One region of the Arthrobacter sp. FW305-BF8 genome, then DNA from elsewhere that is predicted to be linked to it. Evidence: riboswitches for the same ligand, from Rfam matches in the RefSeq annotation. Region 1 holds a riboswitch; the other holds the start of a gene.
The links. A riboswitch is a leader RNA that binds a small molecule or an ion and turns the genes downstream of it on or off. The one in region 1 is predicted to bind glycine.
Positions count from the first base shown of each region.

Region 2: linked by a shared signal. The riboswitch ahead of gcvP (aminomethyl-transferring glycine dehydrogenase) and the one ahead of gcvP (aminomethyl-transferring glycine dehydrogenase) in region 1 are both predicted to bind glycine.

Region 1 covers NZ_CP084561.1:301,020-305,860, reverse strand. The annotation lists gene purU (formyltetrahydrofolate deformylase) at 1-802, opposite strand, end outside; gene cycA (D-serine/D-alanine/glycine transporter) at 802-2,301, opposite strand; glycine riboswitch at 2,447-2,544, opposite strand; glycine riboswitch at 2,749-2,849, shown strand; gene gcvP (aminomethyl-transferring glycine dehydrogenase) at 2,998-4,841, shown strand, end outside.
Region 2 covers NZ_CP084561.1:1,107,413-1,112,253, reverse strand. The annotation lists gene gcvP (aminomethyl-transferring glycine dehydrogenase) at 1-2,215, opposite strand, end outside; glycine riboswitch at 2,398-2,496, opposite strand; gene LFT45_RS04965 (TetR/AcrR family transcriptional regulator) at 2,622-3,161, opposite strand; gene LFT45_RS04960 (MFS transporter) at 3,235-4,791, shown strand.

The DNA of each region.
Region 1 (4,841 bases):
CAATGATCGGTCCCTCATCAAGCTCTGAATTCACGTAATGGGCCGTGGCGCCGACAGTCTTCACTCCGCGCTCATGCGCCTGGTGGTACGGTTTGGCACCCTTGAAGCTGGGCAGGAAGGAGTGGTGGATGTTGATGGCCCTGCCGGCGAGCCGGGCGGTGGCCGAGTCGCTGAGAACCTGCATGTAGCGGGCCAGGACCACCAGCTCAACCTCATAGTCATCCACCAGTCCAAGCAGCCTGGCCTCCGCTTCGGCTTTGGTCTCCGGCGTCACGGGGATGTGGTGGAACGGGAGCCCGTGCCAGGCTGCGAGCCCTTCCAGGTCAGGGTGGTTGGACACTACCGCCGCTATCTCCACCGGCAGCTCGCCGTTGCGGGCCCGGACCAGCAGGTCGTTGAGGCAGTGATCGTATTTGGACACCATCACCAGGATCCGCTGCTTGCGGTCGTGGCGCTCCAGACGCCAGTCCATGCTCCATTGGCCTGCGAGCGGTGCGAAGCTGTCTCGGAGCTGTTCGACGGCGGGCTGTTCGACGGCGGCGGTGTCACCTGCCGTGTCACCTGTCGCGTCACTCGTCGAGGCGAAGTGGACCCTCATGAAGAAGTGCCCGGCGGTGCGGTCGCCGAACTGCTTGAGGTCAACGATGTAGCACTCCTGCCTGAGCAGGAAATCCGCGACCGACTGGACGATTCCCAGCGAGTCCGGGCAGTGGAAGGTGAGCACGAACTCCCCGCCGGCAGCGGGATCCTGGGGCCCGCGGGCCCGGCCCGCCGCCGTCGGCCTTTCCTCTGTCCTGATCATCACTTGACGCTTTCCTTCTCCTCGAGACGCCGGCTCGCATGCTCGCGGGCGGCGGTCTCCTCAGCCTGGAGTTCATCCTGGAAGGCTGCGTAGCGGGCCAGGTGCGCGGGCCGGCGGCGCAGAACCAGCCAGGCCGCACCGAGCAGGACGAACCAGACAGGGGTGACCAGCAGTGCGGTCAGGGTGTCGGGCTGGGTGGTCAGAGTCCACAGCACGAAGGCGAAGAACGCGAAGACCACCCACACCATGGGGATGCCTCCCGGCATCTTGAACTTTGAGGCCGTGTGCAGGTGCGGGCGGCGGCGCCGGAAGGCGATGTAGCTGGCGAGGATGATCGACCAGACGAAAACGAAGCAGACGGCCGAAACGGTGGTGACCATGTCGAACGCCTTGCCGACGTCCTGGCCGGCGTACATGAGCACTACGCCGGAGAGCAGAAGCACGCAGGACAGGAACAGGGCGTTGTTGGGTACCTTGCGGCGGGACAGGCTGCCGAACGCGGCGGGCGCGTCGCCTTCCTGGGCCAAGCCGTAGACCATGCGGGAGGTGGAGTAGATTCCGGAGTTGGCCGAGGACATCGCCGAGGTCAGCACCACGAGGTTGACCACCGTGGCGGCGGCCCCGAGTCCGGCCAGCGAGAACATCGCAATGAACGGGCTGTGGCCGGCGGCGAACTGGGTCCAGGGCGTGACGGACATCAGGATGATGAGGGCACCCACGTAGAAGAGCAGTACACGGATCGGGATGGAGTTGATGGCCTTGGGAAGGTTCTTCTCCGGGTTCTTGGCCTCTGCGGCCGTGGTGCCCACCAGTTCGATGCCCACAAAAGCGAACACAGCGATCTGGAAGCCGGCCACAAAACCCATGAATTCATTGGGGAAGAAGCCCCCATGGCTCCACAGGTTGGTGAAGCTTGCCTGTCCGGCGTCGCTCTGGAAACCACTGAAGATCATGAACATGCCCACGATGATCAGGGCGGCGATGGCGATGATTTTGATGAGGGCGAACCAGAATTCGGTTTCACCGAATGCCTTGACTGTGGTGAGATTCAGCAGCAACAGGATGGCCACGGTGGCCAGGCCCGGGATCCAGAGGGGCAATCCCGGCCAGAGCTCGCGGGAGTACCCGGCAATGGCGATGACGTCCGCAATTCCTGTGATCACCCAGCAGAACCAGTAGGTCCATCCGGTGAAGAACCCCGCCCACGGCCCCAGCAGGTCGGCGGCGAAATCGCTGAAGGACTTGTAGTTCAGGTTGCTCAGCAGCAGCTCGCCCATGGCCCGCATGACGAAAAAGAGCATGAAACCGATGATCATGTACACGAAGATCACGGACGGGCCGGCCGCGGAAATGGTTTTGCCGGAGCCCATAAACAGGCCCGTGCCAATGGCACCGCCGATGGCGATCAGCTGGATGTGCCGGTTGCTCAGCTGCCGCTCCAGGCGGGGAGCCTCACCGGCTGAGGAACCGGCTGGGGAGGCAGGGGGATGAATCGTCATAAGGAACTCCATCGTTCAAGTGGCAAATAGCCACACTGATTCGGTTCCTCCCCACTCTGTCTTGGACCTGAGAGATTCCGCGGACATGGTCTTCCGCTTGCACCGTCGGTGAGACAGGACGTGCCTGCCTGCTTTCCAGAGTTGCCTCGCCGCGGCGGTACGTGGGCCTGAGAGTTTCCTGGGGAGGGTTTGCTCCTACGGCGCCTGCTGAACGTACCGGCAGGGCTCTCCCGCCGCAGATCGTAAGCATTTTCAGTTATTTGAAAAAATGTATGTGTGCCGGCGGCGGCCGTCTTGCCGGCCCGGGCCGGTCAGTGCAGCCCCGCTGGCCACCGGATCAGTGTGGTCTCCGTCACGAAGAAATGTCAAACGGGGACCTCCGATTTGGTCTGGGCGGAATTGTCCCGTAACCTGTGAGCCGAATCACCCCACATCTTCATAGCCTTTCGAACCGTGGCGGGAGAGTCCTCCCAGTCATTCACCGGGCAGGCGCCGTAGGAGCAAATCCTCCCCAGGAATCTCTCAGGCCCCCGTACCGCCGCGGCTAGGCAACTCTGGAAAGCAGTTCGGGTAACCGGGCTCACCGACGGTGCAAGCGGAGAATCATGTCCGCGGAATCTCTCAGGTCCAATACAGAGCGGGGAGGAACCCAATCCATGCCGTGCCACCCGTGGCCGGCCAGACCTGGAGTTCCTCATGACGATTCAATCTCTTCCATCAACCTTCGCTGACCGGCATATCGGCGCCCGGCGCAAGGCCGATATCGACACCATGCTCAAGACTGTCGGCTATGACACTGTCGACGGCCTTGTGGATACCGCCGTTCCGGCGTCCATCCGCCAGGAGAACCCCCTGCTGCTCACCGCCGCCCTGAGCGAAGTTGAGGTCCTGGCGGAGCTTCGCCGCCTGGCCGCCAAGAACAAGACCGCCGTGCAGATGATCGGCCAGGGTTACTACGACACCGTCACCCCGCCGGTGATCCGCCGCAACATCCTTGAAGCCCCGGCCTGGTACACCGCGTACACCCCGTACCAGCCGGAGATCTCGCAGGGCCGGCTGGAGGCGCTGCTGAACTTCCAGACCATGGTCCAGGACCTGACCGCGCTGCCGGTCGCCAACGCGTCGCTGCTGGATGAAGCGACGGCGGTGGCCGAGGCTGTGCTGCTCATGCGCCGGGCCAACAAGAACAAGCAGGCCAAGGACGGCAAGACGGTCCTGGACTCCGACTGCCTCCCCCAGACCATCGCGATCGTGCTGGGCCGCGCCGAAGCCCTCGGCTTCGAAGTGGAGGTCGCCGACCTGTCCAAGGGACTTCCCGACGGCGACATCAACGGCGTCGTCCTCCAGCAGCCCGGCGTTTCGGGCCGCGTCTTCGACCACACCGGGGTCATCGCCGCCGCCAAGGAACGCGGCGCCTTGGTCACGGTGGCCGCCGACCTGCTGGCTCTGACCCTGATCACGCCTCCGGGCGAGCAGGGCGCCGACATCGCCGTCGGAACCGCCCAGCGCCTCGGGGTTCCGCTGTTCTTCGGCGGCCCGCATGCCGCCTACATGGCGGTGCGGGCCGGCATGGAGCGCACGCTCCCGGGCCGCATCGTCGGCGTCTCCAAGGACAACGCTGGCGCGCCCGCCTACCGGCTGGCCCTCCAGACCCGCGAGCAGCACATCCGCCGGGAGAAGGCGACGTCCAATATCTGCACCGCCCAGGCGCTGCTGGCCATCGTGTCTTCCTTCTACGCCGTTTACCATGGCCCCGACGGCCTGAAGGCAATCGCCGAGACCGTCCACAACAACGCCCGCGTCCTCGCCACCGCGCTCAAGACGGCGGGCCGTGAACTGGTCAGCGACTCCTTCTTCGACACCCTCACTGTGCGGGTGCCCGGCAAAGCCCACAAGGTCATCACCGCCGCGGAGGCCCGGGGGATCAACCTGCGCCTCATCGATGCGGACACCGTTGGCGTCTCCATTGATGAGACGACGACGGCGGAGGTGCTGTCCGCCGTGGCCGTCGCCTTCGGCGCCGGTCCCGTAGGGGACGCAGCGGGATTTGAACTCCCCGAAGCCGTACTGCGCACCTCCGGTTACCTGGAGCACCCGGTGTTCAACACGCACCGCTCCGAAACCCAGCTGCTGCGCTACATCCGCAAGCTCTCCGACCGCGACCTGGCGCTGGACCGCACCATGATCCCGCTGGGCTCCTGCACCATGAAGCTGAATGCCACGGCAGAGATGGAAGCCATTTCCTGGCCGGAGTTCGCATCGATCCACCCGTTCGCCCCGGATTCCCAGACCGAGGGCTGGCGCGAACTGATCGATGGTCTGGAAGCGGACCTCGCCGAGATCACCGGGTACGACCAGGTGTCCATCCAGCCGAACGCCGGCTCGCAGGGCGAGCTCGCCGGGCTGCTGGCGATCCGCGGCTACCACCTGTCCCGCGGTGATGACCAGCGCAACATCTGCCTGATCCCGGCTTCGGCGCACGGCACCAACGCGGCCTCCGCGGTGCTGGCCGGCATGAAGGTGGTCGTCGTGGCCACCGC
Region 2 (4,841 bases), 810 kb from region 1:
TGCCTTCGGTCCAGGTGGCCGCATCGCCGGGCATGAAGGGAGCGAGGTGCGCCTTGGCCGCAACGGGACCGACGCCGGGACCGCCGCCGCCATGCGGGATGCAGAAGGTCTTGTGCAGGTTCAGGTGCGAGACGTCGCCGCCGAACTTCCCCGGCTGCGCGAGCCCGACGAGCGCGTTGAGGTTGGCACCGTCGATGTAGACCTGGCCGCCTGCCGCGTGGATGGCGTCGCAGACCTCGCGGACGTCGGCGTCGTAGACCCCGTGCGTGGACGGGTAGGTGATCATGATGCAGGACAGGGCGTCCTTGTGTGCCTCGATCTTGGCGTACAGATCGGCGTGGTCGATGGTGCCGTCGGCGGCGGTGGCCACCACCACGACCTTCATGCCGGCCAGCACCGCGGAGGCCGCGTTGGTGCCGTGGGCCGAGGCCGGGATCAGGCAGATGTTGCGCTGGTCATCACCGCGGGACAGGTGGTAGCCGCGGATGGCCAGCAGCCCGGCGAGCTCGCCCTGCGAGCCGGCGTTCGGCTGGATGGACACCTGGTCATAGCCGGTGATCTCGGCGAGGTCGGCTTCCAGACCATCGATCAGTTCGCGCCAGCCCTCGGTCTGGGAATCCGGTGCGAACGGGTGGATCGAGGCGAACTCCGGCCAGGAAATGGCTTCCATCTCGGCCGTGGCATTCAGCTTCATGGTGCAGGAGCCCAGCGGGATCATGGTGCGGTCCAGCGCCAGGTCGCGGTCGGAGAGCTTGCGGATGTAGCGCAGCAGCTGGGTCTCGGAGCGGTGCGTGTTGAACACCGGGTGCTGCAGGTACGCGGAGGAACGCTCGACCGCGGCATCCAGGGCGAAACTGCCCGTGGACCCCACTGACGTGGCACCAAAGACAGCAAGAACGTCAGCAACGATGGCCGGCGTCGTGGTTTCATCGGTGGAGATGCCGACGCTGTCGGCGTCGATGCTGCGGAGGTTGATGCCCTTCTCTTCGGCGGCGGCGATGATGCCGGCGGCCTTGCCCGGGACGGAAACCGTCACGGTGTCGAAGAAGCTGGGGTGCAGGACGTCCAGCCCGGCGGCCTTAAGCGAGGCGGCCAGGGTCTTGGCATGGCCGTGTGCGGTTTCGGCGATCGCCTTCAGGCCTTCCGGTCCGTGGTAGACGGCGTAGAAGGAGGACACGATGGCCAGCAGCGCCTGCGCAGTGCAGATGTTGGAGGTGGCCTTCTCGCGGCGGATGTGCTGCTCGCGGGTCTGCAGCGCGAGGCGGTAGGCAGGAGTGCCGGCGTTGTCCTTGGAGACGCCCACGAGGCGGCCGGGAAGGGAGCGTTCAAGGCCCTTCTGCACGGCCATGTACGCGGCGTGCGGTCCGCCGTAGAACAGCGGGACGCCCAGGCGCTGGGCGGAGCCGACGGCGATGTCCGCACCCTGCTCGCCAGGAGGTGTGATGAGCGTCAGAGCCAGCAGGTCGGCGGCCACCGTGACCAGGGCGCCGCGTTCCTTGGCGGCGGCGATGACCCCGGTGTGGTCGAAGACGCGGCCGGAGACGCCGGGCTGCTGGAGGACGACGCCGTTGATGTCGCCGTCGGGAAGTCCCTTGGACAGGTCGGCGACCTCGACCTCGAAGCCAAGCGCCTCGGCGCGGCCCTTGACGATCGCGATGGTCTGCGGCAGGGAGTCGGCATCCAGGACGGTCTTGCCGTCCTTGGCGTCCTTGTTTTTGTTGGCCCGGCGCATCAGCAGTACGGCCTCGGCCACCGCCGTTGCTTCATCCAGCAGCGACGCGTTGGCGATCGGCAGGCCTACCAGGTCCTGGACCATGGTCTGGAAGTTCAGCAGGGCCTCGAGGCGGCCCTGGGAAATCTCCGGCTGGTACGGCGTGTACGCGGTGTACCAGGCGGGCGCTTCGAGGATGTTGCGGCGGATCACCGGCGGCGTGACGGTGTCGTAGTAGCCCTGGCCGATCATCTGGACGGCGGTCTTGTTCTTGGCCGCGAGCTTCCGGAGTTCGGCGAGGGTTTCGACTTCGCTCAGCGCGGCGGAGAGCTCGAGCGGGGAGTCCTGCCGGATGTCTTTCGGCACTGCCGTGTCAACCAGTGCATCGACTGTCTCGTAGCCGACGGCCTTGAGCATGGCTTCGACGTCGGCCTGCCGGCGGGCACCGATATGCCGGTCGACGAAGGAGGCGGAGGCTGAATCTACGGTCAAAAGGAACTCCATAACTAAGGGCGCAGGGTACGCCACAGTGATTCGGGTTCCTCCCCGCTCTGTATTGGACCTGAGAGTTTCCGCGACGCTTGTCTATGGCGTCGCTTGCACCGTCGGTGAGCACAGCATGCCCTGAACCGTCCGCGCGGTGGCGGAACATTCAATGCGGGCAGCCTGCTGCTTTCCAGAGTTGCCTTGCCGCGGCGGTACATGGGCCTGAGAGATTCCTGGGGAGGTTTTGCTCCTACGGCGCCTGCTTGTACCTACTTGCAGGACTCTCCCGCCGCAGATCAAAGGCATATTCAGTTGAGCGGTGACAGCTGTCACAGAGGCCATTCTCCTACGCCGGGATCGCGTCTGCAAACTGTGGCGGCGTGGGCTGGCCCACCCCCGGCGCGCAACTACCCGCGCAGCCGGCTTACCCCCGCAGCCGGTCGAGGGCCGCAAGAAGGCTTTCGACGTCGGCCGCGGTCTCCGACGGCGTCGCGGCCGGGCCGATGGACAGCATGGCGTTGAAGTACAGCCCGTCCCCCATATAGAGGACGGCCTTCGCGAGGCCAGGTCCGACGTCGCGGGCAATCTCGTCGAGCCACCGCTGCTGGATATGGGCGAACCGGCGCCGGGTCTCCTCGTGCGCCACCTCGGCGAGCCTGGTGGCGGCCACGATCGCACGGTCGAGCGGGGTGTCCGCCCAGACGGACGATTTGATGAAGTAGGCGGCAGCACCCTCTGGAGCCGCCGCCATGGCCTGGGCATCCGCCTCCGCGAACTCGTCCAGCCTGTCCAGCAGGACACTGATCAGCGCTTCCTTGTTCGGAAAGTGATACAGCAGCCCGCCCTTGGACACGCCAGCGCGGGCGGCCACGGCGTCAAGTGTGGCGGCACGCTCCCCCACCTCGATCAGCAGGGATTCAAACGCATCGAGCACTGCGCCGCGGGCGACCGGTTTTCTGGGCATGGCTTCCATCATGCCCCTTCGCAGCGGGAGATCTGTAACTATACCGTCCAGACGGTATAGTTAACTTATGACCATGAACCCAGCCCTTCCCCGGGAGCGCACACCTGCCGCCCAGGCGTCCGGCGGTGGCGGCGCGCGCGACTGGCTTGCCCTTGCCCTGCTGATGTTCCCTGTCCTCCTGGTGGCCGTGGACAACACCGCGCTGACGTTCGCCCTTCCCGCGGTCGCCCGCACCCTGGACCCCTCGGGCGTGCAGCTGTTGTGGATAGTGGACGCCTACGCCCTTGTCCTGGCCGGACTTCTCGTCGCCATGGGTAGCCTTGGCGACAGGATCGGGCGCCGCCGGCTGCTGCTGGTCGGCATTTCGGGATTTGCGGCGGTCTCAGCGGCATCAGCCTTCGCCCCGAGCGCCGAATGGCTCATTGCAGGCCGCGCGGCCATGGGATTCTTCGGTGCCATGCTCATGCCCTCCACGCTGTCCCTGATCCGCAACATCTTCCGGGAGCCCGGCAGGCGGAGGCTGGCGGTGGCCATCTGGGCTGCCGGGTTCTCCGGCGGCGCCGCGCTGGGGCCGATCTTCGGCGGCTGGCTGGTGGAGCACTTCTGGTGGGGCGCCGTCCTGCTCGTGGCCGTACCGATCATGCTGCCGCCGCTGGTCTTCGGCCGCTTCCTCATACCTGAGTCCAAGGACCCCAGCCCGGGACGGGTGGACGGGCCAAGCATTGCACTGTCCATGCTGACCATGGTGCCGGTGGTCTATGGCATCAAGGAACTGGCCACCCACGGCCCCGGCGTGCAGTCCCTCGGAGTTCTGGCGTTTGGCCTGGGCATGGGTTTCGTGTTCGTCCGCCGGCAGCGGGCCCTCGCATCCCCGCTGCTGGACTTATCGCTGTTCAGGAACCGGGTGTTCAGCACTGCAATCACGGCCAACGTCCTGGCGCTGTTCTCCTACAACGGGTTCATCCTGTTTTTGGCCCAGCACCTGCAGCTGCTTGAAGGCATGTCGCCCTCGCAATCCGGCGCGGCGATGCTGCCTGCCCTTACGGCCATGGTGGTGGCGGGACTGCTGGTGGTTCCGCTGGTCCGGAAGGTCCGCCCCGGCTTCGTGGTGGCCGCGGGACTGGCGCTGAGCGCCACCGGTTACGCCCTCGTGGCGTTCGGGAATCACGACGCCGGTCCCACAGCACTGCTGGCCGCCCTCCTTATTCTGGCGCTGGGTGTGGGATCTGCCGAGACCATCTCGAACGACCTGATTCTCGGAGCGGTGCCCGCGGACAAGTCCGGAGCGGCCGCAGCGATCTCGGAGACCGGATACGAAGTGGGCTCACTCCTGGGCACAGCCATCCTGGGATCGATCCTGACCGCGTCATACCAGCAGCACCTCTCCCTGCCCGACGCTGTTGCCCAAACCATCCCGGCGGCCTCCGCAGACCAGGCCAGGGAAACCCTGGCCGGCGCCATGGAGCTGGTCGGGTCGCTGCCGGCCCCGGTGGCCGAGGGCCTCACGACGGCCGCCCGGGCAGCGTTTGATTCGGGTGTCCACATCACAGCGGCGATTGCGCTGGTACTGATGGCGGGAGCCTCGGTGCTCGCCGCCGTCGTACTTCGCCGCGTTCCGCGCGCGAAGTAGCCGGGACGCAGTAACCGGCGCCGCACCCACGGCAGCCGACACAGCAACGG